Regions from separate parts of the Sinobaca sp. H24 genome, predicted to be linked through region 3. Evidence: riboswitches for the same ligand, from Rfam matches in the RefSeq annotation. Region 3 holds a riboswitch; each other region holds the start of a gene.
What was found. Region 3 has a riboswitch for thiamine pyrophosphate ahead of thiD (bifunctional hydroxymethylpyrimidine kinase/phosphomethylpyrimidine kinase). Riboswitches for the same ligand answer to the same signal wherever they lie in the genome.

Region 1 (10,738 bases), on a different contig from region 3:
GATTTGAGTCCCTATCCATTTGTGCTGACTTATCCTCAGGATGACCATGAAGCATTTCTCATTAGCAAAACTAAAAGCGCAGGGGATTGAAATAGATTGGGGAACGGAGCTTGTATCCTTTACTCATAATGACACAGGGACGACGGCTGTAGTCAAAAAAGACGGTCGCACGGAAGAAATTCAAAGCTCTTATCTTGTAGGCTGCGACGGAGCTTCAAGCATCGTGCGGACAGAACTTGATATTGATTTTACAGGCGGTACCTACCCACAGATATTTTGTGTGATTGATATTGAAGGAGAAGGAGAAGCTATTAGTTCGAAAAGTATGAACATGTGTTTCAGCGGAGATGAATTTGCGATCTTTATGCCGGTACGAAGCAGTAAAACGACCAGGCTGATTAGTATTATACCGAGAGAGCTGCAAAAGCAGGGAAAGACTTCGTTTGAAGATATAAAACCATTTCTGGAATCTGCATTTAAAGTGCGGATTGATAAAGTAAACTGGTATTCGACGTACAGCGTTCATCATCGTGTGGCTGAACACTTTCAACAGGGTCGTGTGTTTTTAGCCGGGGATGCCGCGCACATACACAGTCCTGCCGGCGGACAAGGAATGAATACGGGAATCGGTGATGCGGTGAACCTGGGCTGGAAGCTTGCATCCGTCATTCAACAACGGGCACATCCATCTATATTGGAAACATACAGCCCGGAGCGACGTACCTTTGCTAAGGTCCTTGTGGCAAGCACCGACCGTGCGTTTACAAGAATCGTTGCAAAAGATAAACCGAGCAAGCTGCTTCGTAAAAATATTATTCCGGCCGGGATCCCTCTGTTAAATTATTCCAGATTTATCCGGCGGATTGTATTTAATATTCTTTCCCAGATTCGTGTAAATTATAAAAAAAGCGATCTGAGCTATGGACACAAAAACAGGCTGCACGCCGGCCAGCGCCTCCCGTATACGGGCTATAACTATGATGCGCTGAATGAAATGGACTGGCAGATTCATATATATGGTCAGGCAAGTGACTCTATGAAAGAATTTGCGTCACGGCACCATATTTCTTTATTTAAATGGCCGTGGGATAAGCGAGCTTCCAAGGCGGGACTCGTCGAAGATGCTCTCTGCTTTATCCGTCCCGATGGACATATCGGATTTTTAAGCGAATATCAGGATACCTATGAGCTGAATGCCTACATGAGAGAGCACGGAATCGTTACAGAAGCGGCCAAAAGCCATGCAGCAAATTAGTGAAAACGTGATATAGTATTAGAAGCTCGGGATAAGGGAGGGCTTATGGAAATATCCAAAGCACGTTTTGCTGCTTTATGTATCTGTCATAGCATTTTGTTTCTTTTTTCCATTCTGCTGCTTGGCCTTCTGCTGAGCGGTATCCTTACAACAGAGAGAAATGGTCTCTACCTTGTATTGGGATCTATTATTCTTTTTTCCAGCATCATTGGCATAGATAATATACTGAAAATGCTGGAAGAAAGAAAAATAGCATAAAAAAGCTCCGCTTCTTTATACGAGAAGCGGAGCTTTTATGCGTCTATGGGTTATTGCTCTGTGTATTGTTGTTTGGGTTGGATTCAAGCAGCAGCAAGCCGGAAGAAGAAGGATCCCGCTGCTGGAGCTCGTAGAGAGAAGCGGTCAGCTCCATAAACCACGGTTTGTCATTGGATTCGAGTGCCAGATCTATCATATTGAGCAGACCGGCTTCATAATCGAGGCCTGCATTTTCGAGTTTCGTTACTTTCTGCTGAATAAGCGCTATCTTACGGCCGATAGATGCTTTGTTATCGGAAGATACGACAACCAGTGTTACCGTTTCGTTTAAGGAATTAACGTGATCGACATACCCAAAAATCAGCTCATCATTGTTTGTTACAGCTTTTACCCAATCACCATATTGAAGCGTATTTTTATTTGTGAGCATTCTGTAAACCTCCTCAAAGGATATCTAAAAATAGAGAGTGCCTTGTCTTCGGGTCCATAGCAGGAATGCGGTTAATTAATTCTTATTGTACCTTACTGGGGTAAGGCACCGTCAACTTATCTGCTTTTATCGAGCAGATCGGATAAATCAGCGATCGTATAATTTTTTAAAAAGTCTCCTAAATGCTCTTCAGCATCAATCAGAATGATCGAAAGAAGCGTATTTGTGGACGAATAAAGCGAATACGATACACTCTCTTCTGTTTTCTTAAATTGCAGTGTGCCTTCAGCAGTTATTTGGTAGATATCCCATAAATTGATCCGGCACGGGTCTCCTATTAGAGAAAAACCGCCGCCGATGCCTTCTTTAGATTCCACGTATCCGCAGTCTCTAAGAACGCTCAGAACTCTTCTTACCTGGACCGGATGAGCCTGGGCACTGGAAGCTATTTCAGTGCTTCTTGCATAGCGTTCCGGCTTTGTATCGAGAAATAACAAACTATGCACAGCGAGTGAAAACTCTCTATTCACAGGCATCACCCTTTCCCGGGGAAGCGATCCTTCTATATACTGTAAGTATAATTGTTACAGAAAATTCTGTCAATTAAAAAGAAGTGCTAATGGTATTTTTTTCAAAAAAGAAGGTTGAATATTTTATCTATTGTGCTATAGTAGTGGCAAGTTCATAAGTAATCCGCTAGGGGTGCCGTAAATGGCTGAGACAAGATGTATCTTGGTCCCTTTGAACCTGATCTGGTTAATACCAGCGTAGGAAAGTGGAGACGGCATCCTGCAGTATGGTTATTTTTTAGACTATATATGTTCAGGGCCACTCCACAACGGGGTGGCCCTTTTTTGTGCCTCCGGTTGTTCTGTCGGTATCACCTGCGGATGCTTATGGCATCAAAGGAGGTCTTTTGACATGAAATTTTCTGAACAGCTTTGGAAGGACACAGAACACTTATTTGAAGCAAGCTATAACAACCCGTTTATCCGGGGTATTGCTGAAGGGGAGCTGCCAGCTGCTTCTCTTACACACTATGTGAAACAGGATTATGAATACCTGAATGCCATGATCAAAGCAAAAGCATATGGCATAACTAAATGTAATTCAAGAGAAGATATGGCCATGTTTAACGATACGATTGAATTTGTATTAAACAGTGAAACACATCCACACCATAATTTGTGTGAGCAGGCAGGAGTATCCTATGAATCGCTGCAGGGATATGACCTGGCGCCGGCAGCCCAGCATTATACCCTGCAGATGCTGCATTATTCCTCGACAGGCACCCTTGGAGATGTGATAGCTGTTACACTTGCATGCCCATGGGTGTACTTGTATGTAGGAGAGAAGCTCATGGAAGAGGTCAGCCCGGGACCGGAGCATCCATTTAACGACTGGATCCGTTTTTACGGAGACAGGGAGGAGCGGGAAATGTATAAATACATTGATCGGCTTGATGAACTGGCAGAGACGGCAGGGGAAGAAGAAAAAAATAGATGGCGCCGGTTATTTATGGAAGGCTGCCAGCTGGAGTATATGTTTTTTGACATGGCTTTTCATGCGGCGGACTGGCCGTTTGAGCGCACGCTGGAAGAAACAGGACGTAAGGGATGAAAGCTGAGAAACTAAATCTCCGGGACATTGTAGTCATTGCATTTATTTCAGCCGTGTTTGGCGTACTTTATTTGCTTTGGGTTCTGCTTGGTCAGGTAGTGAGTGGTGTGATAGGGCCGGTAGGCGGCGGTTTGATGGCCGGCTTCTGGATACTGGCTCCAATTGTGTGTATGTATATTATCCAGAAACCGGGAACCGCTCTTCTTGCTGAAATGATTGCAGCCGGAACGGAAATTATGGTTGGCTCGGTAAATGCCGGTGCCGTATTAATTCTTGGTTTTACTCAGGGACTTGGGGCTGAGCTTATTTTCGCCTTGTTCTTCTACCGTTATTTCTCGCTGCCGGTCTTAATGCTGGCGGGTATGGGAGGCACCTTTGCGGCTTTTTGGACGCAGTACTTCTTATATGGAATCAACCAGTATTCCTTTATTGTTGCTGCAGCGATGATGGGGACGATGCTGATCAGCGGAGCACTTTTAGCCGGATGGGCGGGAAAAAGCTTTAGTGATGCGCTGGTGAAAACAGGGGTGCTCGATCGATTTGCATTAGGAAAGCAGTACCGCAGCCGAACGATGGAAAAGGATATCTCATGATAACAGCCGATCAGCTTACAGTGACTTATCCATTTACGAAGGAACCAGCGATGGCCGGCTTCACATCAAGAATTAGGAGTGGAGAAAATGTGCTGGTAATTGGTCCAAGCGGATCGGGTAAAAGCACGCTCACTCTGGCTGTGCAGGGCATTCTCCCGAGATCGGTAGAAGCAGACGTGGCAGGAGAGCTTCAGGTGGACGGAGAAATACCATCACATCGAAGCATAATGGAAGCAGCCGCTAAAACAGGCGTATTGTTTCAGGATCCGGATACTCAGTTCTGCATGGCAGTCATTCGTGATGAATTAGCATTTACAATGGAAAACAGAGCCATTGCTCAAGAAAAGATGGACAGCCGAATGCAAAGCGCGTTAAAAGCGGTGGGAATGCAAGCGCATATTGATACAGCGATACATGCTTTATCCGGCGGGATGAAGCAAAAAGCGGCGATGGCATCTCTCTGGTGCCAGGACCCCGATATATGGATTATTGATGAACCAATGTCCCAGCTTGATCCTGCCGCCCGCCGCAGTCTGGCTGAATGCCTGCAGGTAATTAAACAGGACGCAGAAAAGACGCTGATCATGATTGAACATCAGCTCGATGAGGTTGTCGAGCTGGCAGACCGGCTGATTGTTATGGACGATAGAGGGTCCGTATTTGCAGATGGTGCCCCGCGGGACGTGTTGACTGAACATACAGAGGCTATGGTAAGCATGGGTATTCGGCTGCCGTCTGTTACAAAAACAGCCTATGCCCTGCTGAATAAGCACCCGGAACTGTTCAGGAGGATGCCTGTAACTATAAAGCAGTGGCAGGAGGGAACAAGGCATCTCCCTGCAGAAATAATCAACCGCGTGCTTCCTGTCCCAGCTGGAAGCGGGAGGATTGATGATAAAAATATAGTGCTGGAGGGAGAAAAGCTCAGTTTCCGCTATAAAGGCACCAAAGTAATAGATGAGCTGAGCTGCCGGTTTTATAAGGGAGAGTTCCACGCGATAGTCGGCCGCAACGGATCAGGGAAAAGCACGCTGTTTCAACTGCTTACAGGCTGGCTGAAACAGGAGCAGGGGGATGTGTCTTTGTTCGGGGAAAAGCTCACCCGAAAATCGATGAAAAGAATCGCATCTGCGATTGGTATTGTGTTTCAGCAGCCGGAACATCAGTTTATTCATGTAACGGTGGAAAAAGAGCTGAGACACAGCATGGAAATCGAAGGATGGAAAGAAGAAGCTATAAAAGAACGTGTGGAGGAATTACTCGATCTGTTTGCCCTGCAGCACAAAAAAATGAGCCATCCTTTTCAGCTGAGTCAGGGACAGAAACGACGACTTTCGACAGCTGTCATGCTTACAAGCAGTCAGTCGATTCTTTTGCTTGATGAACCGATGTTTGGCCTGGACCAGAGAAACACCGATGCCCTTTTAATGATACTTCGAAAGCTGCAGGAAGAAGGCAAGACGATTGTCATGATTACACATGATTTGAATGTTGTTTATTCCTATGCCAGTCGTGTGATTGCGATAGATGAAGGGGTTGTTTATTATGAAGGAGACACAGCCTCTTTTTTCCATCATCCAGATCAGATTCATCGTGCCGGCGGGGTAATACCAGCCTGCATGGAGATGCGACAAGAAAAGGAACGATTGATCTATGTTTGAAGCGTATCAGCACCAGAACGCATTTTTGCAGCGTGTACATCCCACCGTGAAGCTGTTGAGTCTTCTAATAATAATGCTTTGCATGATTCCTATATACGACGTATGGCGGCCATTGTTACTTCTAACAGCTACAGTGACTGCTATTGCGGTATTAGGACGTGTTCCTATTCAGCGTCTGCTTCTTATTCTGCTGCCATTCCTGTTCTTTGGGTTTAGTTTTGTTTGGCTGCAGGCCGTGTTTCCGGAGGAGCGGGGGGAGACAGTGTTATTTCAAATCGGCAGCCTTCCCATTGCTGCTGAAAATATCGAAATTGGTCTTTCGCTCGGACTGCGTGCGCTCGTTTTCGCTTCCTGGTCGTTATTGTTTGTGTTAACGACGAGTCCAACTGCTTTAGTGCTGAGCCTGATGGAAAAATGGAAACTTACGCCCGGCATAGGATACGGGCTGATGGCTGCGTATCGATTCCTGCCTCAGCTGCATGAAGAGTTCAGGCAGATAAAAAGGGCTCATCACATGCGCAGTATGGGAAACAAGCAAAGTGTATGGAAGTGGAAACAGTACGCTATACCATTAATGGCCGGAGCCATCCGTAAAGCGGAAAGAACGGCAGCTGCTATGGAAGTGAAAGGATTTGACGGGGCCGGAAACCGCACCCGCTATCAGGCCATGCCTTACCATAAAGAAGATATAGTTTTTATGGGCGGCGTTCTTTTAACAGCAGTAAGCTTAGTGTGGTTCCCTATATAAATAAACATATGTAATGAGCACTCTCTGTGATGTTATTCGCAGAGAGTGCTTTTTTATTTCTTCATAAAAACCCTTGTGAGATTATCTGCTTGGAAAATTTAAAATTATTAGAATCTTCTATTGGAATTGATAGATGTGTATGCTACTTTTATTTAAAGAACAATTAAAGACAATTTCTTAAAAGGAGTGTATAATGTGAATAATAGTGAAGGTAAAGGAAAATCTACGTTTTTTATGAAGTTTTTGGACTGGGTGGAAAAAATGGGAAATAAGCTTCCCCATCCTTTTATGCTTTTTGTTTACCTGGCGCTTGGCGTTATTTTAATTTCATCCGTCATAGGCTGGTTCAATGTTAGCTTTGAAGATCCTCAGACAGGGGACACTCTTGCTATTCAGCCGCTGCTTTCTGTATCGGGTCTGGAATATATGCTGTCTTCCATGCTGGAAAACTTCACAGGCTTTGCACCGCTTGGCCTTGTGCTTGTTATGATGTTTGGTATCGGCCTGGCTCAGAAGGTCGGTTTGATGGAAACGTTTATGAAAAAGACAATTCTGCAGGCACCTAAACGTTTTGTTACATATGCTGTAATTGGTACAGGTGTTATTGGAAACCTGGCTTCCGATGCAGCGTTCGTCATTATTCCTCCACTTGCAGCGATGGTATTTTACGCACTGGGCAGGCATCCGCTTGTAGGGATTGCTGCAGGTTTTGCCGGGGTAGGTGCCGGTTTTACGGCTAACGTCATGATTACGGGAACAGATGCCCTGCTGTCTGGTATTTCGACTGAAGTAGCCCAGACGGTAAACCCGGAAATAACGGTATCACCTGTAGACAACTGGTATTTTATGCTGTTTTCTGTGTTAATGCTTATGATTATTGGTGCATGGATTACAGAGCGTATTGTTGAACCGAGATTAGGTGTTTATGATCCGAAATTTGGGGACGATGCCGTAACATCTGAGGAAATCGAACAAATCACTCCTGAAAAAAACAGAGCGCTTAGAAATGCGGGAATATTTGGACTGTTATACGTGGCAGCTGCCGCAGCTCTCATTGTCCCTCCCAACGGTATTCTGAGAGGGGAAGGCGGCGCAGTTCTTGAATCTCCTTTTCTGGATAACATTATTCCTATTATTTTATTCTTCTTTATTACAGTAGCGATAGCTTACGGTGTTACGGTCAAAGCTATTCAAAAGCCGGGGGATGTTCCCGACTTTATGGCATCGGCAATGAAAGATATGTCAGGGTACATTGTTCTTATTTTCGCAGCCTCTCAGTTTATTGCCTACTTCGGCTGGACGAACCTATCAGCATTTCTCGCTGTAACCGGAGCTGAAACATTGACCTCTGCCGACTTTACCGGCATGCCGGTGCTGGTAGGATTCATTCTGCTGGCTGCGGTATTGAATTTATTCATTTTCAGTGGTTCGGCACAATGGGCATTGATGGCTCCAATCTTTATTCCAATGTTTATGTACCTGGATTATAATCCGGCCTTTGTACAGCTGGCGTATCGGATTGCCGATTCTTCCACTAATGTTATTACCCCGTTAAATCCATATGTACCGATGGTATTGGCATTTATGAAACGCTATGATAACCGTGCTGGTTTTGGTACGTTGTTTTCCATTATGCTTCCTTACGCATTAATCTTTTTAGGTATTTGGATTGTAATCTTTATCGTCTGGACGTTAATAGGGCTGCCTATTGGACCGGGTGTTGAAATGTATTAGATTAACAAGTATTAAAGGAGACGTTTATGCAGATTACACCTTTTAATGAAATAGAGAAAAAGAATGTATTAAATGAAGCTACAATCCTCCGCCGGGATTTTCACCAGCATCCTGAATTGAGCGGACAAGAATACAGAACATCAGAGAGTATAAAAGCCTTTTTAAAAGAGAATGGAATTGAATATATTCATGGCTATGCACAGACAGGGGTATTGGCTGTGATCAAAGGGGAAAGAGCAGGAGCAACGATAGCGCTTCGTGCTGATATAGACGCCCTGCCTATTCAGGAACAGGTAGAATCCGCATACAAATCCACAAAAGACAATGTGATGCACGCCTGCGGCCATGATGCGCATACCGCGATGATGCTCGTGACAGCCAAACAGCTTCACGATCACCGGGAGAATATAGAGGGTACTGTACTCTGTGTATTTCAAACCAGCTGAAGAAAATGCACCGACAGGAGGAGCGGCGGCTATGATGGAGGATGGCGTCTTTTCCCATTATCAGCCGGACGCTATCTTAGCCCAGCACGTCTGGCCTGATCTGCCTGTTGGAACATTCGGTATCCTCGAAGGTCCAATGATGGGTAACTCAGATAGATTTACGATTACAATAAAAGGTTCCGGCGGCCATGCGAGCATGCCTCATCAAACCAATGATGCGATTATTGCTGCCGGCCAGATGATAGCGCTCCTGCAGACGATTGTGAGCAGAAACGTCAATCCATTGGATTCAGCTGTTGTGACGATTGGAGAGCTTCATGCAGGAGAGCGTTATAATGTTATTGCGGGAAAGGCTGTCCTCGAAGGGACGGTGAGGACGTTCAGCCCGAAAGTAAAAGACCAGGTGAAAAAAAGAATGACCGAAATCATCTGCGGGCTGGAAGAGGTATTTAACCTTACAATTGATATGGAATACCTCGACGGTTACCCGGCCACTGTAAATGACGGGAATGGGTGAAAGTGATCCGCCAATCCGCGGATCATCTTTACGGAAAAGAATCCCTTCCCGAAATAGAGCCGAGTCTCGGGGAGAGGACTTCGCACGGTTTTTGCAGCAGTATCCAGGTGCTTACTACTGGCTTGGCACTGCTATACCGGAAAGAGAAGTCCAAAAACCTCTCCACGATCCATCTTTTGATATAAATGAAGAGGCCCTTTTGTACGGAGTGGAATTAATGACAGCTAATGCGCTGAATGGGCTGGCTCATCTGAACAAAGAAAAGGAGAGGCTGCAGAATGGCTGACACAATACCCGATGTAGAAAAATGGATAATGGAACACAGCACAATGCTAATGCCTGGCGTCAAACCAGGCATCAGCTTCCGGAAGTGGGCTGGACCGAAATTATGGCAACGTTTTCTATTGTAGAGCACTTGAAGTCTTTAAACGGTGACGTTTCATATGGCAAAACGTTCATAGATACCAAATCCAGGCAGGGCATGATTAATGAGCAGGAGTGGGACAGAGCAGCTGAACGTGCAGAAGAAAATGGCGTACCCGCTTCCTTTATTGCTGAATTAGAACAAGGGCATACAGGTGCTGTCATTCAATTTGATACCGGCCGGTCCGGTCCTCATGTAGCATACCGGGTTGATATAGACGCCCTGCCCATTAAAGAGTCCAAGGATGCAGCACATGAGCCGGTAAAAAACGAATTTCAGTCGCAGATTCCCGGTGCGATGCATGCCTGCGCCCATGACGGGCATACAGCCATTGGTTTAGGGATAGCGACATATATATCGGAGCATCTGCAAGATCTTATTGGTAGAATTACGGTGATTTTCCAGCCGGCAGAAGAAGGAAGCCGGGGGGCAAAAGCCGTTGTTAATAAGGGGTGGCTTGACGACGTTGATTATTTTCTCAGTGGCCATATTGGCATCGCTTCTCTTGCTGTCGGGGAAATTGCAGCAACCAGCAGTGAATTTTTGGCTACGACGAAATTTAATGTATCGTTCCATGGAACATCCGCCCATGCAGGAGCAAAGCCGGAGGAAGGATGCAATGCGCTTTTAGCAGCCGCTACAGCTGCGACTCAGCTTCATGCTGTACCGAGGCATTCCGCGGGAGCCTCCCGCATTAATGCAGGCTACCTGAACGCCGGATCCGGTCGTAATATTATTGCCGATACGGCAGAGCTTCATGGAGAGACCAGAGGCAGCACCACTGACATTAATGCGTTTATGATAAAAGAAGCGAGGCGGATTATTGAAGCTTCTGCACTGATGCATAACGTTGACTATCAGTTTACGATAGTCGGACAGGGAGAAGCGGCAGTGTGTGATGAGGAGTGGAAGCAATGGGTGCCGGCTGCTCTACAGAACAGCCGCCTGATTACGAATGTTCATGCGTCTATGGCTGTCGGAGCCTCGGAGGACGTTACGGTTATGATGAATCATGTACAAAAGCAAGGCGGAAAAGCAACGTATATGATATT
Region 2 (10,738 bases), on a different contig from region 3:
AAACTCCCGGTAGGGAAATGCGGTTCCGAGCAAAAGCAGCAGATCGGCTTCCTGGATGGCGTCATAAGAAGGCTTTGTCCCGAGCTGCCCGAGCTGTCCCATATTCTGTGGATGATCATCCGGTATCATTCCTTTAGCAGGAAGGGAAACAATGATAGGAGCTTTGATTTTTTGCGAAAGCCAATACTTCTTCGGCAGCATCTTCCGCGCCTTTGCCGACAAGAATTGCTGGCTTTTTTGATTCATGCATATATGTTACTGCTTCTTTGAGGTCTTTTTCCTCCGGACGGATGATAGGAGAAGAATAGATAGCAGACGTCAGAGCTTCTTTTGATTTGACCTTCTGGGCGAATAAATCGTCCGGGACGATAAGAACAGCAGGCCCCTTTTCTGCGTAAGCGGTCCGGATAGCCTGATTGAGCAGATCCGGAAGCTGCTCTGCCGTTTGAACGCGGCGGTTGAATACCGCAGCGTCTTCAAACATTGCTTCAAGTTTGAGTTCCTGAAAATTATCTGTCCCCACAAGTGTACTGCTTATCTGTCCTACTATGGCAAGAACAGGGGCTTTATCTTTTTTGGCATCATATAAGCCGTTCTGCAGGTGGACGGCACCCGGTCCTGCAATGGACAAACAAACGCCGATTTGATGAGTAAGCTTGGCATGGGCAGAGGCCGCAAGTGCTCCTGTTTCCTCGTGCCGTATTTGAATAAAACGAATTTCCTGCTGTTTACGAAGTTCCTCCATAAACTCATTAATAGAATCTCCCGGCATCCCGAAAATCCGGTCAATCTTCCATTCTTTTAAAAGATCAATTACGTGTTCACCGGCTGTTTGTTCGAGCATTGGAAATTCCCCCGTTTCGTATTAGTGTATAAGTTAAATGTTTCCCTGTTCCCGGACTCTTAAACAAATACTTTCCCCCTGATACGGGTGTGGTTATTTAAATATGTTAAACCAGCCTTTCCATTTAAACAAAAGCAGCAGGACGCCGGCCATAACGGCCATGACCGCAAGCGTAATAAAGTAGCCGTTATCGGCCGTGAGTTCGGGCATGTTGGTAAAATTCATTCCGTATAATCCAGCAATAAAGGTCAAGGGAATAAAAATAGTAGATACAATGGTCAGCGTCATCATAATTTCGTTCATTCGATTTGAGTTGATCGTCTGATAGTTGTCCCGCATATCAGAAGTCATTTCCCGGTTGGACTGAATAAGCTCGGTCTGCTTTAGTAAGTGATCATACACATCCCGGTAGTAAGCTTTGTGCTCTGTGATAAGGTCGAGGCGCAGGTCGAGCATCCGGTAAAGCAGATCCCGCATAGGGACAATCGTCCGGCGGAGCTGCAGCAGATCCCCGCGGATATCGAATACTTCATCAATTAAATCTCTGTACGTTTTGTCCGCATCTTTTTCTTCAATTTCATTGAGGCGGTCTTCCATCTGGTAAAGAGGTGGAAAATAGTCATCAACAATTTTGTCAATAACGGAATAGATAATATAATAAGCTCCGTTTTGCCGGAAATCCGCAGACGTTCGTGCTTTTTCCCAAATAGCATCTATTTCAGGTGAGGCACTTAAATGAAACGTTACTACATAATTTCTGCCGGAAAAAATATCGACTTCTTTTTTAGCAAATGTATCTTTCTGCAGAGAATGCATCACAAAAAACTCAAAATCCTCATAGTGATCGTATTTCGGACGCTGCATGGAATGAAAGCAGTCTTCTACAGCCAGTGGATGAAAGGCAAAATCCGTTTCCAGGCGGGACGCTTCTTGAGTGGAAGGGTCCCGGAAGTCAGCCCAGAACCATTTAATAGTTTGATCAGCAAGCAGTACAGCAACATCTTCATTTTCAATAAATTCATTATGTATCGTAACAGCGAGAGTGCGAATCATTTTTGTACTCCTTTCAAAGTCTTACCCAACGTTTATTAATAGCCTATTTGCCGCGTGGTCAAACATGAGGTTGTATGAAAGCGCAATCTGTGATTTACTAAAAGACATAAATGAATAGCACTGCATTACTTCTAGGGGAGCTTTGTAAGCTGAGAAAAGGAAACGTCCTTGACCCTTATTACCTGATCTGGCTGATACCAGCGGAGGGAAGAAGCTGAAGACTAACCTGACGTCTCTGCTTCTTCTTCCCGGAAGAGGCTTTTTTTATTTGAGTAATCACTTAATGAGGAGGCAGAGAAAGTGACGGACATATCCAGATTATTAACACATATGGAGGAAAGACAGGAAGATCTTCTCGACCTGGTAAAAACGCTGGTATCATACGAAACGCCGGCGCCGCCGGCAAGAAACACAGCGGAAATTCAGTCATTTATTGCATCTTATTTGGAGAAGGCAGGATATGAGATAGACAGCTGGGACGTTTACCCGGGAGATCCCAACGTAGTAGCGACGAAAAAAGGAACCGATTCAGCCGGATATCACAGTCTTATTCTAAACGGACATGTGGATACAGCTGAAGTAGAAGGATCAGAATGGAAAACAGATCCTTATCGGGCCGAAATCGAAAACGGCTGGATTCAAGGGCGGGGTACGGCTGATATGAAAGGAGGTCTGGCAGGAGCCTTATTTGTTATCCGTATGTTTCATGAACTGGGAATAGAACTGCCGGGTGACCTTATGCTGCAGTCAGTGATCGGAGAGGAAGTAGGTGAAGCGGGAACACTTGCGTGCTGCCGGCGCGGTTATAAAGCGGATTATGCGCTTGTTGTTGATACCAGCGATCTGCATATACAAGGGCAGGGCGGAGTGATTACCGGATGGATAACGATTAAAAGCCCGGATACATTTCACGATGCGATGAGACGGAATATGATTCATGCCGGAGGTGCAGTGAAGGGAGCCAGTGCGATTGAGAAAATGATGGTCATTATTCAAGGGCTGCAGACTTTGGAAAGGCAGTGGGCTGTGGAAAAAAGTTATCCGGGCCTGCCGGCAGGAGCGAACACGATTAACCCTGCTGTTATTGAAGGAGGAAGACATGCAGCTTTTATAGCAGATGAATGCCGGCTCTGGGTGACCGTTCATTTTTATCCGGATGAAACACATGAATCTGCAGCAGCAGAAGTAGAGGAGCATATACGTAATGTTGCTTTGGGAGACCCCTGGCTCCGACATCATCCTCCCGAATTTACATGGGGCGGCACCTCCATGATTGAAGAAAGAGGAGAAATTTTCCCTTCTCTTTCGGTTGATAAGGAACACCCTGGAACAAAACTGCTGGCCCAGGCTTTTGAAAAAATGGCCGGCGAAAAAGCCGATCTCGATGTTTCTCCTACCGTGACAGATGGAGGATGGCTTGGTGAAGCCGGCATACCAACTGCCATTTTTGGGCCTGGAACGCTTGCCAACGCTCACGCTGTGAACGAAAGGCTTTCGATCGATCAATTAGTAACATTTACAAACACGCTCGCCGTTTATGTATATGAATGGCTGCATTCAGAAAAAAAGAAGGAGGAATAGAAATGTCATTCAGCCGTACGCTTCAGCAAAAACTACAGCCGATCTGGAGAAAAAACCACAGTCATCCATTTGTTACTGGAATGGGAGATGGGACGCTGGAAAAAGAAGCCTTTCGCTATTTTATGATCCAGGATTATTTGTATTTAAAAGAATATGCCCGTCTATTTGCGATGGGAACGATGAAGGCCCGGACATTAAAAACGATGGGAGAGTTCGCGGATCTGCTTCAGTCTACGCTCAACGAAGAAATGCAGCTGCACCGGGACTACAGTGCCAGGCTTGATATTACAGAAGAAGAGCTGGAACAGGCCGAGGCAGCTCCCGTGACCTTGGCCTATACGAGGTATATGCTTCATGAGGGGCAGAATGGAGGGCTGGCTGAACTGACGGCGGCTCTGCTCCCATGTATGTGGAGTTACGCAGAAATCGGCCGGGATCTAAGTCGCATTCCAGGAGCAGTTGAGCATGAGCTCTACGGGGAGTGGATACGTACCTACAGCGATCCGGATTTCCTGAAACTCGCAGACTGGTGCATTGATCTGCTGGACGAGCTGGCAGAAGGAAAGCCGCAGCATGAACTCGATAAACTGGAGGAGATTTTCTTAACGACGACCAAGTTCGAATACTTGTTTTGGGACATGGCGTATTATCACAAAAACTGGCCGGTATAACAGAAAAAGAGAAAGCACGATGGGTGCTTTCTCTTTGCTGTTTACGGTCGTTTTAATAAAAATACTCCAAACCATTCCTTTTCATCTGTCCAAAAAGCATCTACGTTTAAATGAGACTGCTTAGCCAGGGCAATAAACTCGGCAATAGAGAATTTATGAGAGTTTTCGGTATGAATGGTCTCTCCCTTGGAAAAATGAAAGGTGTGTTCTTCCAGCGATACCAGCTGTTCTTTACTGCTCTGGAGGTGCATTTCAATTCGTCCGTTTTCCTCAGAATAAAAAGCATGGTGCGTAAACCCGGCTGAATCAATATCAGCTTTCATTTCTTTGTTCATACGTTCCAGAATATTTAAGTTAAATGCTGCCGTAATGCCTGCAGGGTCATTATAAGCATTATGAAGAACAGCAGTATCTTTCTTTAAGTCTACCCCAATCAAAATCTGCCCGTCGTCATGCAGTTCGCCGGCCAGTGATTGAAGAAAAGCGGCGGCCTCTTCTTTTTGAAAGTTGCCGATCGTTGAACCGAGAAAGCAGATGGTTTTATTATTTCCCCGGTCCTGGTGCAGAAAGTCCAGAGTGCTCGTATAATCTGCACATATGCCGGTAACCTCCAAATCCGGATATCGTTCCAGCACTCTTTCTGCGGTATCCTGAAGCGCACTGATCGATATATCCACCGGCTTATAGGAGGCGGGGCTCTTCAAAAAAGGGAGCACCTGATTAATTTTGTCGAAGCTTCCGCTTCCAAGTTCAATAATATGCGCACGGCCGCCTATTGCTTCAGCAATATCAGGACCAAAATCGTGCAGAATATCCATCTCTGTCCGGCTTACGTAATATTCCGGCAGCTTCGTAATGGCGTTGAATAATGAACTTCCCGTTTTATCGTAAAAATGCTTGGCCGGCAGAGCCTTATGGGTTTTTTCGAAACCGGCAATTACATCTTCTTTAAAAGATGACACATCAGGCTGCAGGTCAACCAGCGTATAAGGAAGATTTGTTTTTTTCATTTATTCATCCTTTGCAAGGCGGATGCCGCTGAACTGCCAGCGTTTTTCAGGAGGGAAAAAATTCCGGTACGTCGAGCGGATATGAGACTGCGGTGTTGCACAGGATCCTCCGCGCAGCACCATCTGGTTACTCATAAATTTGGCGTTGTATTCTCCAAGAGCCCCCTCAAGCGGCCGGTTATTGGGATAAGGAGCGTAAGGACTTCTGGTCCATTCCCATACGTTTCCATAAACATGCTCCGGCTTATCAACCGGGGCAGGATGGTACGTTTCTGCTTCTACAAAATGTCCCTCTGTAGAATATCCGCTGAACGCGTGCTCCCATTCCTGTTCTGTAGGGAGGCGGAAGCCTGCCCATCGGGAAAGGCGTCTGCTTCATAATAGCTGATGTGGGTGACGGGTTCTTCCGGATTCACCTTCTTAAGCCCCTGCAGAGAGTAGGCGTACCATTCGCCCTCATGCTTTTCCCAGTATAAGGGAGCTTCCCACTGCTCCTGTTTAACGATAGACCAGCCTTCGGACAGCCAGTATCCGGCCTCTTTGTAGCCGCCGTCTTCAATGAAATTCATGTATTCTCTGTTTGTTACGGGAACGGTCGCGATCGAAAATGGATGGATCCAGTATTTATGAACTGGACGTTCATTATCAAAAGAAAAATGAATATTATTCGTGCCTATTTCTGTCAGTCCCTCCTCAAATGTCAGCCATTCCCTCGGTGCAGCGGTCGTTTCTGAAAAATGCTCCGGTATAATAGCAGGATTTGTCGGATTGATCGAGAAGTTGTACTTAGTGTCTGTAATAAGCAGCTCCTGGTGCTGCTGTTCGTGCTGCAGACCTACTTCCATCAGATCAGCAATTTCTTCTGTTAAAGGAGTGTTCTGTAAAAAAGCTTCCACCTGCTGCTCTACGTAGTCACGATAAGCAAAGGTTTCCGCTACAGTGGGCCGCGAAATCAGCCCGCGCTGTGACTTGGGGAAAATCTTTCCCTGTGTTTCATAATAGGAGTTATAAAGAGCGTTGGAATCCTTGGAAAATTCTTCATAGTTTTCAGCATGATTTTTCAATATAAACTGTTCAAAAAACCAAGTTGTATGGGCTAAGTGCCATTTTGCGGGACTCACGTCTGGAGATGCCTGCATCATATAATCCTCCGTTTCCAGAGGGGTGGTAATGTGAAGCGTTTGTCTGCGGATTGTCCGGAAATTTTCCAGAAGCTTTTCAACAGCAGCTGAAGCAGTGTATTCGATGGGGAAAACCTCCTAAAAAAATTTTACTTATCTCATACCTTCTTTTTGATGGAACGAAACCTGCAGAACCGTCAGAATAATAGAATGTTAGAATTCATTATAGAGAGGGTACATAATGATATACGTCAAATAACATGGAGCGGTAAAATGATAAATACCTGGCAGGCTAAAGCAATTAGAAAAAAAGCTTCTTTTAAAAAACGCCCTTCTACAATAAATATTCAGGCGGTCGCCTCCGCTGAAAAACGATTGATTTCTACAACAGGACGGCTTACTCCTGTAACTTTTTATTATCCGGTAACATCGGGAACAGCAAAACTTCCTATTTACATAAACCTGCATGGAGGCGGGTTTGTACATGGAGATGCTTCTCAGGACGATCCTTACTGCAGATATATAGCAAATGAAGCTTCTTGTCTGGTAGTGAATATCAATTATGCGAAAGCGCCGGAATCTCCATTCCCGGCAGCGCTGGAAGAAAGTTATGAAGTAATAAAATGGGTGGTTGACCACGCCGAAAGCCTCGGTGCTGATAAAGACCGGCTGGCTGTCGGAGGTCAGAGCGCAGGGGGTAACCTGGCTGCAGCGCTTACCCTGCTGGCAGCTATCAGGAAAGAATTTTCTTTTTCAAAACAGATTCTTAATTATCCAGTGCTGGATTTGGTAACGCCAGCCGAAGAGAAGCCTGTACTTGATGAAAATCGGGTCATCCCGGCTAAACAGATGACTTTTTATAATAACTGCTACGTGCTGGATAAGGAAAGTGCTAAAAATCCACTTGCCTCTCCTATCATGGCGGAAAATATGAATGGTGTTCCGCCGGCACTGGTTATTACCGCAGAGTATGATTCCCTGGCAGAAGAAGCAGAGCTGTATGCTGCTAAGCTTACCAAACATGGAATCGAAGCCGAGCACAGGCGTTTTGACGGGTGTGAGCATGCGTTTACCCATGACGGCCCGAACAGGCAGGCAGAAGAAGCATGGGAACTTATTGCCGGTTCACTAAAAACATCCCTGCATACCAATGAACCAGCTTCATCATCTACTACTAAATAAGGAGTGAAGAAAATGGACGATCGTTTATTTAAATCCGCCATGGGCAAATTTGCCTCCGGCGTAACCGTAATTACAACAGAAACAGACGAAATATATGGAATGACAGCCAACGCTTTTATGTCGGTATCCCTTGATCCAAAGCTGGTAGTTGTTTCGGTGTCTAAAAATGCTACCTGCCACGAAAAGATCAAAGAAGCCGGAACCTTTTCGGTTAGTATTCTTTCGCAGGAGCAGGAGAAATATTCCATGTACTTTGCCAGACAGCTCAAAGAAGATATAGAAGTATCTTTCGAACGCTTTGAAGGCCAGCCTATTATTGAGGACTCTTTGGCGAGCCTGGTCTGCAGAGTGCATTCCACCCACGAGACAGGGGATCACACATTGTTTGTTGGAGAAGTGATTAACCTTCAAGTACAGGACGGAGATCCGTTGCTGTATTTTGAAGGAAAATACAATAAATTTGCTGAGTAAATAAAAGCAGCTGTGTAAAAAATCCTGCTGACACAAAAGCTGGGCCCGGAGATTTTCTCCGGACCCAGCTTTTTTAGTTTGAAGTTTTTACACTCACTACGGTAACAGTAACCAGAATGAGCGCCATTCCGAGAAGCTGAACGAAAGTTAAATGATCACCAAGCAGCAGCACACCGAATAAAGAGGCGGTTACCGGCTCAACCATCGCAACCATTGAGGCTTTTGCAGGAGTCGTTAAGCGAATTCCGATTACATATAAGATAAAAGAAATTCCGGCGCCGACAATGCCTAGAAGAAGAAACCAGCCTGTATCATTTGATGTCAGAACAGCGGCAGTTTCGTTCATATCAGCAAATATAAAAAGAATAATGCAAAAAGCAAGAAACGCAATGGTTAACGTAGCCTGGGGTTTCCCAAGAGACGAAGCATTTTTAAATCCAAATATAAAAAAGCGCGTAGGAAAGCCCGGCAGCCAGGCCGGCAGCCACCCCTAAAGCATTGACGGTAAGGGACCCCATATTATAAGCCCCTGTAAGAAGTATAATCCCTATAAGAACCCCGGCAATGCTTCCCCATTTCAGCCAGGTGGAACGTTCCATTCCGAGTATAAAAGAAATAAGAAGAACAAATATTGGTGCTGTATACATTAAGGTAACCGCCACAGCGATACTTGACGCCTGAATACTTACGAAATAAAAGGTGAAATTCCCGGCGACCCCGACTCCTGCAAGCAGAGCCCATATGTAGAAAGAAGTAGAGCGGACCCAGTTGTCTTTAAAACGAAAAAGAACCCACGTAAAAAAACAGATAAAACCAATAATTCCCCGGTAGAGCGAAATAACAATAGGGTCCCAGCCCCGGCTCATTAAAATATCGGCAATACCCCCGGTGATCCCCCAGAATACTGCAGCCAGCATCACTAACCCGACGCCTGCGTATTTCATATTCATAATCTGCCTCCTCAATCGTTGTTTTTATATTTTCATTCATCATTCCTTTTTAGAAAATAGATTCCATTTATCCCATTTTAGAAGAGTAAATGGAACCCTATTATCATTATTTTTATGAAAAACGTTTCTTTTCTTTTTGTCCATCGAGCATCTGCTTTAAATCATGTTTTTTTCTGGTGGCTACGAGAATAAATAACGTATCGCCCGGCTGTATTTCAATGTTGGCATCTGTATTGAGAAGCTCTCCATCGCGGACTAATGCATTAACAACAGATTCTTCCGGAATATTGAGGCTGTTTACATGATGACCGATGATGGCAGAACGCTTGGAAGCTTTGTATTCGACCAGCTTGGCATCTGTTTTTCCAATATTGACGAGCTCCCAGGAGGAATGCTCATCTTTAGTGTCGGGGGCGGTGACTTTTAGTTTATTGGACAAGGGAGCAATAGTTGATCCTTGAATTAAGGCAGAAGTGAGTACGATAAAAAAGACCGTATTAAAAATGATCGAATCGTTATCTACCCCGGCAACGATAGGGAAGGTAGCCAGAATAATCGGGACAGCACCGCGCAGCCCGGCCCAGGATAAGAACAGCCGGTCATTCAGGGAGAAACCGCTTCCTATTGTGGAAAGGAAAACGGCTGCCGGTCTGGCAATAAACATAATGAAAAAAGAAAGCAGGACACCCGTCCATATTACACCCCATGAAAAAATATCTTCCGGGGTGGCAAGCGCCCCAAGGACAATAAACATAACAATCTGGGCCATCCAGGCAAATCCTTCGTGAAAGGTTGTGATGGAATGGCGGTAGGTTAATTCTGAATTGCCAATAACAAGTGCAGCTACGTAAACGGCAAGAAAGCCGCTTGCCAGAGCAAACTGGGCGGAACTGTAAATAATGAACGCAAAAGAAATCGCAAAAATAGGATAAAGTCCGCCTGCATCCATATTAATCTTGTTTACTGCGTAGGAGCCGGCCTTTCCCAAAACCAGTCCAATTAATAATCCGCCGGCCATCTGCCATAAAAAACTTCCGGCCATCAGCGCGTAGCTGGGATCCGGAGAAGTAAGGAGTTCGATAGCAGCCAAAGTAAGAAACACGGCCATTGGATCGTTGGCTCCGGCTTCTCCTTCCATAGAGGCACTAAGATTCGGTTTAATGTTTTTACCCTTCAGCGTAGCAAATACGGCGGCCGCATCAGTAGAGCCTACCAGTGCTCCGAGCAGAAAGGCTTCTGTCATTGTAAGGTCGAGAAGAACATAGGCAAAGCCTGCCAGAAGAAGGGAAGTGAGCAGTACTGTAATAGTTGCCAGCGAGAGAGCAGTGCCGGCAACCGGGCGGATAACCGACCAGTTTGTCTGGATGCCGCCTTCAAATAAAATAATAACAAGAGCGAGAATACCAATGGCCTGCACATATTCTACGTTCCCTAAGGGAAGGATATTTAATCCGCCGGATCCCATAAGCATACCAATTGCGATAAACAATATAAGAGATGGAACACCGAGACGGGTGGAGAATTTGGATACCAGTACCCCGCAGGCAAGCAGCAGGCCGGTAAGAAGAAGAATATAATCACTTAATAAATAACCGCTCAGCACAAAATAGCCTCCTTTTTTTCAGGAAGAAAACAAAAAAAATGCCCGATTACAGGCATTTTTGTAAGATGCTGTCCTTTTGTATTATGGTTTCATATCAATCCACGAATACGTATGGTGCATGGAAAAGCCGTTAAAGCTCCGATAGCCGCTGTAGGCGGAGCGAACCTTTTCCAATTCTGCCTGCATATATGTTTCGCCTTCTTCATAAAAAGTAGTAAAAGATTCAGATGAACCGAGATTCATCGTTTCTAC
Region 3 (10,738 bases):
ACCGGGGTACCTTCGTTTTTTCCATGGCTGATCAGTTCAGAAGCGATGAAAGGAAGGTTTTTCATTCCCATATAAAAGACGATCGTTTCCATTCCTTTCGCGAGGCCTGCCCAGTCTGCCTCCGGCTTCCCGGACTTCTCTTTGCTGTGCCCTGTCACAATAGCAAGGGACCTGGCATGGTCCCGATGCGTAAGCGGCACTCCTGCATAGAGCGAAGCAGCGCTGGCAGCAGTTACACCCGGAATCATTTCATAGGCAACTTTATGACTGCGGAGCATTTCCGCCTCTTCCCCAACTCTTCCGAATATACCCGGATCGCCGCCCTTCAGCCGGACGACCCTTTTTCCCTTCTTTGCCTGAATCAGCAGCTCTGTTTGAATATCCTGCTGCCGCAGCGTATGCTCGCACGGTTTTTTTCCACAGTAGATAAATTTCGCTTCCGGATCAGCTTCCAAAAGCAGGGCGGGATGGACCAGCCTGTCAAATACCACAACGTCAGCCCGCTGAAGAGCTTTCAATCCCTTGATTGTCAACAGCTCCGGATCTCCTGGACCGGCTCCTACAAAACAAACGACACCTGGTTTCATTTCGTTTCACTCCTGCTTTTCTTTATAATTATGTATTGTATAGAAAGAAGCTGGGAATTTCTGCAACAGCGAAAGATAATCTAACACACTTTATTATGCATATTAAATACATATTAAATAACAGAAAAAACCCGCTCCTTAAAAGAAGCGGGTTGAAGTCGTGATTATTTTTGAGCCAGCTGCCTAAGACGTTGTGCTGCCTCTTTCGGATCTATTGCCCGGCTGATAGCAGAAATCAGCGATACCCCGTCAGCTCCAGCCCTCATGATGCTTTTCACATTTTTCTCTGTAATGCCGCCGATGCCTACAATCGGAAGGGTAATACCAAATTTCCGTAAGTCCTGTATGCCTTCCGGACCGATAGGCTCATCGGCATCATCCTTTGATGTAGTGGCGTACATAGGTCCTGTTCCAATATAATCGGCCTCGTCCTGTACAGCTTTTTCGGCTTCCTTCAGTGTTTTTGCCGACACGCCTACAATCATATGGGCCGGTAGTTTCTTTTTTACACTAGAAGCGGGCTCATCCCCCTGGCCAATGTGAACGCCGTCCGCCCCGATCTTTACAGCAAGATCGACATCATCGTTTACAATAAACGGAATGCTGCGGCTTCGGCATACAGCAAGCAGTTCACGAGCCAGCTCTTCTTTTTGTTCTGCCGTTTTTGAAGCCGGTCCTTTTTCACGAAACTGAAAGCAGGTAATCCCGCCCGCGACCGCCTGCTCGAGTACTTCAGCAGGATTTTTATCCGTATCCTGGCTGCCCATAATAAAATAAAGCAGCAGTGTTTCTTTATTCATAAGTGCCTTTCAATGCTTCTTTTTTTAGTGTCAGCTGCTGTCTGATATCCATATCCCCTACATGGTACAGGGCGTTCAGCAGCTCTACCTGAAACGTGCCGGGTCCTCTCATCGAAGCAAATCCGCCGGCTTTTTCAGCCGCTACCCCGTAGTAGCCGAGCGCTGCGGCTGCGCCGTATGCCACATCGTCCGTCACCGTCAGAAAAGAACCGATCAGGGAGCTTAGCAGACAGCCGGATCCGGTCACTCTTGTCATCATCGAATGGCCATTATGGATGCGGTACATATCTTTTCCATCCGTTACAGCGTCAACCGCTCCGGTAACCACGATAGGAAGCTTCAGTGCCTGAAAAGCACGTTCTGCCGTTTCTGCTGTTCCTGACTGGGAGGATCCTGAGTCGACTCCGCGTGTGCTGCTTTCAAGTCCTGCGACAGCGGCAATTTCTCCTGCATTGCCGCGGATAAGGGAAATATCTATTTCTTTTAGAAGCCGGCGCGCTGTATCCGTGCGGTAGGCTGTAGCACCGGCCCCTACCGGATCCAGCACTACCGGAATGCCTTTTTTGTTTGCCGCTGCTCCAGCAAGAAGCATTGACTCCACCTGTAATTGGTTCAGCGTTCCAATATTAAGCACAAGCGCATCTGCGGCAGCCGCCATATCTGCGGCTTCTTCTTTTGCATTCGCCATCACAGGCGACGCACCGGCCGCTAAAAGGCCGTTTGCCGTAAAGTTTGTTACGACTACGTTTGTAATGTTATGAATAAGAGGCTTTGCTGTCCGCATTTCATGCAGAACTTTATATACTTTTTTTCCTTCAGAATGCATCATGTTCTCTTTCCCTCCAGGTCATTTCATTTATTTCTCTAAAAATCGTCCCCAGTGATTAACCGGTCCGCTGCCGTGTCCGATATTGAGCGGATGGCTGATCGCTTTTGTAATAAATTCCTTAGCCAGCTCACATGATTTGATGACGGGAATGCCTTTCGCCCGATTGGCAGCAATAGCCGCAGAGAATGTACATCCCGTCCCGTGCGTATGCTTTGTATCAAATCGATCCGCTGTCAGATGAATAAACTCTTTCTTATAATATAACACATCAATGGCCGTATCTTTGGCGTGTCCACCCTTTACAACAGCAGCCCCGGCTCCCATCTCATCGACCAGCAGACGGGCTGCTTTTTCAGCCTCTTTTATCGTAGATACGTTTACGCCGGTAAGCTTTTCGGCTTCTTCCATATTAGGAGTCACGACTTCTGCTATAGGCAGCAGCCGGTTAATCATCAGCTCTGTCGTTTCTTTATCCATTAACGAGTCACCGCTTGTCGCGACCATCACCGGGTCTACAATAATCGGCAGATTTTCCCGTTCCAGCCGGTCCGTGATGCTTTCAATCATAGATGGCAGAGCGATCATGCCGGTTTTTACCGCCTGAGGCCGGATATCTTCGAGTACTGCTTCCAGCTGTTTTAGAATGGCTTCATTTTCCATATGCCAAACGTCTTTGACCCCTACGGTATTCTGGGCAACGACGCTTGTAATAACCGCCATTCCATAAGCCCCGACCTCCTGAAATGTTTTTAAGTCGGCATGAATGCCTGCGCCTCCAGTAGGGTCTGTTCCCGCTATCGATAATACTTTTGGTATTTCCGCCATGATTTGTTCCTCCGTTTTTAGGTGTACTCACCACATCCGGGACAGCTTTTACTTTTCTGCTCTCCCCATATAAAAAAGCCGCCCCTTGAAAGGAGCGGCTTTTGCTGACTATGCCAGCCTGATAAAAACGCACGCTCCACTTTCCTACGCTGGCTTTACCCAGATCAGGTTCAGAGGGACAAAGGAATTTCCTTATCTCAGCATATGCGCCCCTAGTGGTTGTCTTTATTTCATGTTACGGGAGAGAAAGCTTTATTGTCAATTAATCATTTATTTCTCCCTGCTTCTGCCGCTTTTTTTCGCGTTTCTGTTCTTTCTTTGCCTTTTTTTCTTCTTTTCTCATTTTACGGAAATTTTTATCCATAAAGCTGTACAGTACTGGAATAACAAACAACGTCAGGAAAGTGCTGCTGACCAGCCCGCCGATAACGGCAATACCCATCGGCTGCTGAATTTCCGCTCCTTCCCCGATGCCGAGTGATAAAGGAACGACGCCAAGAATCGTTGTCACGGCTGTCATAAGAATAGGACGGGTTCTCTGTTTAACAGATTCCACAATAGCTTCTTTGGAAGCCATGCCTTTTTCTTTCTGCTGATTAATATAGTCTACCAGTACAATCGCATTGTTCACGACAATACCAGCCAGAACGATAAGCCCGATAAAGACGGTAACGCTTAGAGGAGTCTGCGTGATGGCAAGCGCAATGCTTACTCCTATGACCACGAGCGGTACGCTGAACATAACGATAAATGGATATTTGAAAGATTCAAACTGGCCGGCCATGACTAAATAAATAAACAGCAGGCCGAGAATAAAGGCAAATATCATACTGTCGAGCGCGTCATCCAGCAGTTCCTGCTCTCCCGAATAGGCTAGAGAGGTACTGTCTGCCATATCATTGCTTTCATATATATCCGTTACTAAATTAGATGCCTCATTCAATGTGGTATTCGAACTGTAGGCGGCTGTTATTTCCACGCTGCGCTGCTGATCATCACGGTTAATAACGGCGGGCCCGCTGCCTTCTTCAATGTCAGCTACTTCCCCGAGTTCAATATACTCGCCTTCCTGATTGGCAATCAGCAGCGTTTCTAAATCTTCTGCTGTTTCCAGTTCTCCGGTTTCATATTGAACCACCACATCGTACGTTGTGCTCCCCGGCGTCTGGATCGTTGTTGCCGTCTGGCCGCGGGTTGCATTATCCACGCTCTCTGCGATCTGGGCGGCAGCAAGACCATTGTCTCGTGCATTTTCTTCATCCACAGAGATCTGCAGTTCCGGCGCAGTATCTTCATCTGATGTCGATATTTCCCGTATATCTTCCGAATCTCTCAGCTCTGAGATCATATACTCTTTAGACTCATCGAGTGTATTTACATTCTGATCGCTGATCGTAAAGACAACCGTATTTGCTTCCCCTCCGCCTATAGCGGTCTGGCTGGAAAGGGAAATATCAGCATCCGGCTCTACGTCGATGACTTCATCTTCTATCTGTTCAATAAAGTCGATGGTACTTGCTTCTCTGTCTTCCATAGGCTGCATGGTGACCATCACCTGCGCTTCATTAGAACCTGATGGTCCTCCTGATGCGGCACCGCCGTCACCCGAAGAGCCGATCATTGTTAAGTAGCTGTCTACAGCACCCTCTTCATTTAAAATAGCTTCAATGTCTTCAGTAATAGCGGTCGTTGTTTCCAGATTGGTGCCGTATTCTGTTTCCACATCGATCGAGAAAAAGCCCTGATCGCTTGCAGGAAGAAAGTTAACGCCTGTCGTAGCAAGACCGGCACCGCCCGCAATAAGAAATAATAAGGTGATAAACAGCGTAAGAAAACGATGCTTCAGCGACCATTTGCTCGCTCTTTCCAGACGCTTCATATAACGGGAGTTCTGTCTTTTTTCTTCTATATCTTCTTTAGGGGCTTTCAGGATGCGGCTGGCCATCATCGGTACAACGGTAACAGCCACAAACAAGGAAGCAATTAAGCTGAAGGACACCGCCAGTGCAAACTCGGTGAAAATATTTCCGACAATACCGGATACAAAGATAATCGGCAGAAAGACGGAAACGGTCGTCAGCGTCGATGCCGTAATCGCACCCCCAACTTCTTTTGTTCCTTCGGAGGCCGCCTTCCTCGGCGTTTTTCCCATCGACAAATGCCGGTAAATATTCTCAATTACAACAATGGCGTTGTCGACGAGCATTCCAATGCCAAGCGCAAGTCCGCCGAGAGTCATCAAGTTCAGTCCGACATCCGTAAAATATAAAAACCCAAACGTCACGATAACGGAAAATGGTATCGCCACTCCAATAATCAGCGGAGTCTTTAAGTTACGAAGAAAGAAAAACAGCACAAGCATCGCAAACACACCGCCCGTAATAAGAGCTGTAGTCACGCTGTTGATCGACTGCTGGATGTAATCCCCTTCATCGTAGAATGTCGTAAAATTCAGGCTGCTGTACTGATCTTCTTCGAGCAGTGTATCGAGTTCACTGTTGAATGCTTCTGATACCGTTGCCGCATTTGCATCCGTTTCCTTCATTAAGTTAAGCTGCATAGCCGGCTCTTGATTTGTTCTTGTTATAGCATTTCTTTCTTCAGGAGCAAGGGCTACTTCCGCCACGTCCGACAAAAACAGCTCATCTCCTGTTTGAGGATCAATGGTCACAAACAGCTCTTCTAAGTCTTCCTGAGCTTCTATTTCCTTTAATACTCTTGTCGTGAGGGTTCTTTCTCCTGACTCCACCGTTCCTCCCGGAAGCGACACATTGTTGGACTGTATCACATTAACGATGTCTTCCTGGGTAATCTGATATTCTTCAAGCTGCGCCTGATCCAGGTTAATTTCATACCGTTCCGTCACCCGGCCCGATTCATCAACGTTGGCCACCCCTTCCACACGTTCCAGTTCTGTGCGGATAGAAGCCAGGTCATCCTGAAAGTCTATTACCTCCATATCATCAGAAGTGACAGCGATCTGCGCCATGCCAAACATGGAAGGATCAAATTTCAGAAAAGAAGGATCCGTCGCATCATCTGGAAGCGGGGCATCCCCCATCGAGCTGATAACATCCTGCTCTACATCATCAATAGCCGTCTCCCAGGAGAATTCCAGAAGGATTAAAGCAGAGCCTTCTTCAGAGGTCGAGGTAATATTATTCAGGCCGGGAAGCGTGGATAGCTGCTCCTCAAGCGGAATCGTCACACTTTCCTCCACTTCTTCCGGACTCGCACCCGGGTAGCTTGTTACAACAGCTGCAACTGGAGGGTCAATTTCCGGAAAAAGCTGGAGAGGCAGATTGGTTAATGATACCGCTCCCAGTAAAATAAAAAGAATCATTCCTACAATAGTCAGTTTCGGCCTGCGAATGGATAAATCAGTAATTTTCACGTACACCGTTCCTCCTCTTACGCCTGCACCCTTCTCAGCGCTTCACTTTGACACTCTCCAGTGCCTCAGACTGCCGGGCAGAAGCATTTTATACCATGTGTTCCAGTTTTTATATGTGTATTATTATTCTGCCGGTTAAAGAATGGAATAGTTGTTGTATGTAAGAATATAAATAGTTAAGCAGCTTAACTATTTAATAAACTAAAGCAACCACAGCAGAGAGTCAATTAATCTATCTCCATTTCACAAAGAATTCATCTAATTAATATTTTCATGCAAAAAGAGCAGCAAATGCTGCTCAGTCTGTTGAAAAAAATCAAAAATACATATTTTTATACAAAAGCCTGCAAAAAAGAACTCTTTGCGCAGGAACATTTCTTACTCTTCAGTTTCTTTTATCAGCTTATCCAGTTTTTTTAATGTCTGGTCGATTTGTTCAATTTCTTCTTTTTTCAATTGGCTGATATAATCCTGGATAATCGATTCTTCAAAAAGCCGGAATTCCTCCTGGAGCCGTTCTCCCTGGGGACCAAGCTTGATAATCATTTCCCGGCGGTTTTCCTCATTAATGAGCCGGATCAGAAGCTCTTCTTTTTCAAGACGGTTTAATGCCTGGCTGACTGCGCTCTTCGAAATGTTTAAATAATAGGCCAGGTTTGAAATAGAGACGTTCTCATCCTGGACAAGCCTCATCATCATTGCTTCCTGCCTTGTGGTCAGCTGAAGTTTTTGAAGCAGTGGAAGCTTCGGCTGCAGGTTTCTTGAAATGCTTTCTAGTGACTTTATCGTACTGTGCAGTATTTCTTTATATTCTTCATATGCCATTTGCTTCTCACCCCTGGCTGCTGCGTTACCGCAGTACCGCTTTTTTCAATCCTTTGTTCAGCAGAGCTCCAATTGCCCCGCTGAATTCTCCATTTTCCAGAAAATAAGCCTTCTTCCCACGAAGCTCCGTGTACTGGGTCATAATGGACTGCAGTGTATTGTGATTGGAAAAGGTAGTTCCTATATAAATAACAGCGTCCGTCCCTATCCGGTCAGCTGCCTGTACGCTCATCGTCGTAATGGTTTCACCGATCATCCGTACAACGGTCGCGATGTAGTCTTCTTTATTATGGGTACCCTGTTTCATTTGAGCAAGATCTCCAAAGTTGCTTGCCGTCAAGTCCCCGGAAATGGGCGGGGGTTCATGAGAATAAATATCCCCGACCGTGACGTTTAACTTTCTGCCGTCTCCCTGCTCTCCGAGAGTCAAAATCCTGTCGAATTCATCTTCCCCCGTTAACAAATAAGATAAGCCGAGCAGCGTGCCTCCACCCATTCCGCTTCCCCCGATCCGCTCATAGGAGTCCTGGTCAACCATATGAATAGATGTTCCGGTCCCGACATTAGCTACGATAAAACGATCTCCTGTTTTATTAATCAAACCGCTTCTTTCCAGCTGCCATTTGACTCCTTCACAGGTGGCTTCAAATTCATTAATTTTCTTTGCGGCAAAAGGCAGTTCTTTCATCAGCGCCCCCGCCTTTCCCCCCGTTACCTGTACGTACGGATCATCAAAGGTTTCTTTAAACCAGTCGTGCAGTTCGTGGAATTTCGATGTGGCGATTTTTTTGTATCCCCAGTCATTCCCTTTCGCATACACAATTTTGGAAAGAGTGCCCCCTCCATCGATTCCTATATATTGATCACTCATGTATTCAGCTTCTCCTCTCCCTGCAACGGCGGTCGTTAACACAACTGCTCTGTATCTTTTTATCGTATAACTCATTATAAGTGGTATATCCTGTTTTTGCATTGGATTATTCTTTATTTACAGATATTATCTTTCTCTGTCTTTCTCTAAATTATGCTAAAATGTGGAAGGAGATCTACGGAGGTGACACAACTGCATGACGATAGGCGAAGTGTTTTCTATTATATTAAGTATTTTATTTGTATTAAACATCGTATTTGCCGGAATTATCATATTTTTGGAACGCAGGGACGCCACGTCAACCTGGGCCTGGGTTATGGTGCTGTTTTTTATTCCATTTCTTGGATTTATCCTTTACCTCATTTTCGGACAGAACCTGACAAGGCGCCGGTTATTTGACTGGGAAGACATTAAGAAAATCGGCATTGAAGATTTAATCCGAGCACAAATTGCCGCACTTCGGGAAGAACGGTTCCACTTTATTGATCCATCGGTCCGCGAGCACCGTGATCTTATTTTTATGCAGCTCGTCAATAACGATTCCGTACTTACCCAGGAAAATGAAGTAGATATATTCATTGACGGCGGAAAGAAATTCGAAGCGCTGATGAAAGATATCGAAGCGGCAGAAGATCATATTCATTTTCAATATTATATTCTTCGCGACGATAAGCTCGGTACAAGAATTATTAAAGCTTTAACCAAAAAAGCTGAAGAGGGTGTAAAAGTCCGGATTTTGTATGATGAAATGGGTTCGCGGTCTATTTCCAAAAAGTCATTCCGTGCCTTTCACGCCGCAGGTGGAGAAACAAGCATCTTTTTCCCGAGGCGCATCCCCTTCATTAACCTGCGGCTTAACTACCGGAATCACCGGAAAATTGTCATTATTGATGGTAAAATCGGCTATACCGGGGGCTTTAATGTCGGTGATGAATATTTGGGACTTGATCCCAAGTTCGGATACTGGCGAGATACCCATCTGCGGATGCTCGGTGACGCAGTAAAAGCCCTGCAGACGCGTTTTATTTTGGACTGGAATCAAGCAAGTCCCGATAAACGGGATATTCATTATCAGGAAGGGCTGTTTCCTGCAGTCGATCCGCATGCCGGCAACACGGCCGTACAGATCGTTTCGAGCGGGCCGGATTCCCAATGGGAACAAATTAAAAACGGGTATATTAAAATGATTTTAATGGCTAAAGAATCGGTCTATATTCAAACGCCATATTTCATTCCGGACCAAAGCCTGATGGACGCCCTGCGGATTGCCGCTTTATCAGGCGTGGACGTACGTATTATGATTCCCAACAAGCCGGATCATCCGTTTGTATACTGGGCAACCTATTCTCATATTGGAACTATCCTCGAAGCAGGAGCCGAAGTCTATATTTATGATAATGGATTTATTCATGCCAAAACGATTGTCGTAGATGGAAAAGTCAGCTCGGTCGGCACGGCGAATATTGATAACCGCAGCTTTGCCCTGAATTTTGAAGTAAATGCATTTATTTATCATCATCCATTCAGCCAGCGGATGGCTCTTATTTTTGAAGAAGATATGAAGCAGTCCACTCGTTTCACCCTTAATAATTACAAAAAACGTTCGTTGTGGATCCGCTTTAAAGAAGCCATTGCCCATCTTCTTTCGCCTATTTTATAAGAGAAAAATCTATCATAAAAAGCCGCCCCTTTTTCAGGAGCGGCTTTTTGTTACATATGTTTCCAGCGTCTGCTTTGCGGATGCTTTTATTTTCCGCTGGATGCTTTCCACATAAGAGCAAGGCTTCTTGAAATCTTTTCTGCATACTCCGGCCCGTTCTTCAGTGCTGTTTGAAGGTCATTCGGACCAGGCACCATGCTGAATGCTGCGGTAATGCCATGCTCATAGACTGCTTCGTACCCTTCGCCAAGCTGGCCGCAGACAGCGAGAACAACGGCATTTTTGTTAACGGAATGTGCTGCTTTTGCCACGCCTACAGGTGTTTTTCCGTAAACGGTCTGGCTGTCCATTTTTCCTTCCCCGGTAACGACAAGGTCCGCCCCTTTTACCCGTTCATAGAAATTTGTTTCTTTCAGCACAATATCGATTCCGGATTCAAGCGATGCGTCAAGGCACCCTATTAGTCCGGCGCCCATGCCGCCTGCGGCTCCTGCTCCTTCTATGTGTGCAATATCTGCATTAAGATCCCGCTTCATGACGTCAGCAAAAACGCCCAGAGCCTCATCCAGCGTTTTTACCATATCCGGGGTCGCACCTTTTTGAGGGCCATATACTGCGCTGGCTCCATTTTTCCCTGTTAATGGATTTTTCACATCGCAGGCGACCGATATACTTACCTGCTTCAGCCTGTCATCCAATCCGGATAAATGAATGGAGTGCAGGCCGGCAAGCGCTGCGCCTCCCGCTGCAACTTCCTGACCTTCATTATCCAACAGCCGGCCGCCCAGCGCTTGTATCATCCCGGCCCCTCCATCATTTGTGGCGCTTCCGCCAATACCAATAATGATTTTTTCCACGCCTTTTCCAAGAGCATCCTGAATCAGCTCTCCGGTTCCGTAAGAGGTGGCTGTCAGCGGGTTTCTCTCCTTCTCATCAACCAGGCCGAT

Region 1: linked by a shared signal. The riboswitch ahead of tenA (thiaminase II) and the one ahead of thiD (bifunctional hydroxymethylpyrimidine kinase/phosphomethylpyrimidine kinase) in region 3 are both predicted to bind thiamine pyrophosphate.
Region 2: linked by a shared signal. The riboswitch ahead of MMY81_RS31455 (acetylornithine deacetylase) and the one ahead of thiD (bifunctional hydroxymethylpyrimidine kinase/phosphomethylpyrimidine kinase) in region 3 are both predicted to bind thiamine pyrophosphate.

The regions. Positions count from the first base shown of each region.
Region 1 covers NZ_JALBWT010000006.1:160,943-171,680, reverse strand. The annotation lists gene MMY81_RS10935 (FAD-dependent oxidoreductase) at 1-90, shown strand, start outside; gene MMY81_RS10930 (FAD-dependent monooxygenase) at 47-1,255, shown strand; gene MMY81_RS10925 (hypothetical protein) at 1,301-1,513, shown strand; gene MMY81_RS10920 (IDEAL domain-containing protein) at 1,557-1,943, opposite strand; gene MMY81_RS10915 (RrF2 family transcriptional regulator) at 2,060-2,473, opposite strand; TPP riboswitch at 2,632-2,734, shown strand; gene tenA (thiaminase II) at 2,865-3,563, shown strand; gene MMY81_RS10905 (ECF transporter S component) at 3,560-4,156, shown strand; gene MMY81_RS10900 (ABC transporter ATP-binding protein) at 4,153-5,817, shown strand; gene MMY81_RS10895 (energy-coupling factor transporter transmembrane component T family protein) at 5,810-6,565, shown strand; gene MMY81_RS10890 (AbgT family transporter) at 6,800-8,299, shown strand; gene MMY81_RS34000 (M20 metallopeptidase family protein) at 8,326-8,745, shown strand; gene MMY81_RS33995 (M20 metallopeptidase family protein) at 8,726-9,262, shown strand; gene MMY81_RS33990 (hypothetical protein) at 9,354-9,548, shown strand; gene MMY81_RS10880 (amidohydrolase) at 9,570-10,738, shown strand, end outside.
Region 2 covers NZ_JALBWT010000056.1:4,864-15,601, forward strand. The annotation lists partial or broken gene MMY81_RS31445 (pyruvate oxidase) at 1-844, opposite strand, end outside; gene corA (magnesium/cobalt transporter CorA) at 938-1,897, opposite strand; TPP riboswitch at 2,021-2,123, shown strand; gene MMY81_RS31455 (acetylornithine deacetylase) at 2,198-3,478, shown strand; gene tenA (thiaminase II) at 3,481-4,149, shown strand; gene egtD (L-histidine N(alpha)-methyltransferase) at 4,191-5,159, opposite strand; partial or broken gene MMY81_RS34740 (ergothioneine biosynthesis protein EgtB) at 5,160-5,330, opposite strand; gene egtB (ergothioneine biosynthesis protein EgtB) at 5,438-6,406, opposite strand; gene MMY81_RS31475 (alpha/beta hydrolase) at 6,554-7,462, shown strand; gene MMY81_RS31480 (flavin reductase family protein) at 7,475-7,933, shown strand; partial or broken gene MMY81_RS31485 (DMT family transporter) at 8,007-8,877, opposite strand; gene MMY81_RS31490 (potassium/proton antiporter) at 8,996-10,486, opposite strand; gene MMY81_RS31495 (amidase) at 10,568-10,738, opposite strand, start outside.
Region 3 covers NZ_JALBWT010000029.1:49,554-60,291, reverse strand. The annotation lists gene cobA (uroporphyrinogen-III C-methyltransferase) at 1-587, opposite strand, end outside; gene thiE (thiamine phosphate synthase) at 752-1,387, opposite strand; gene thiM (hydroxyethylthiazole kinase) at 1,380-2,213, opposite strand; gene thiD (bifunctional hydroxymethylpyrimidine kinase/phosphomethylpyrimidine kinase) at 2,244-3,041, opposite strand; TPP riboswitch at 3,166-3,265, opposite strand; gene MMY81_RS25150 (efflux RND transporter permease subunit) at 3,304-6,435, opposite strand; gene MMY81_RS25145 (MarR family winged helix-turn-helix transcriptional regulator) at 6,814-7,260, opposite strand; gene coaW (type II pantothenate kinase) at 7,286-8,131, opposite strand; gene cls (cardiolipin synthase) at 8,328-9,791, shown strand; gene MMY81_RS25130 (glycerate kinase) at 9,878-10,738, opposite strand, start outside.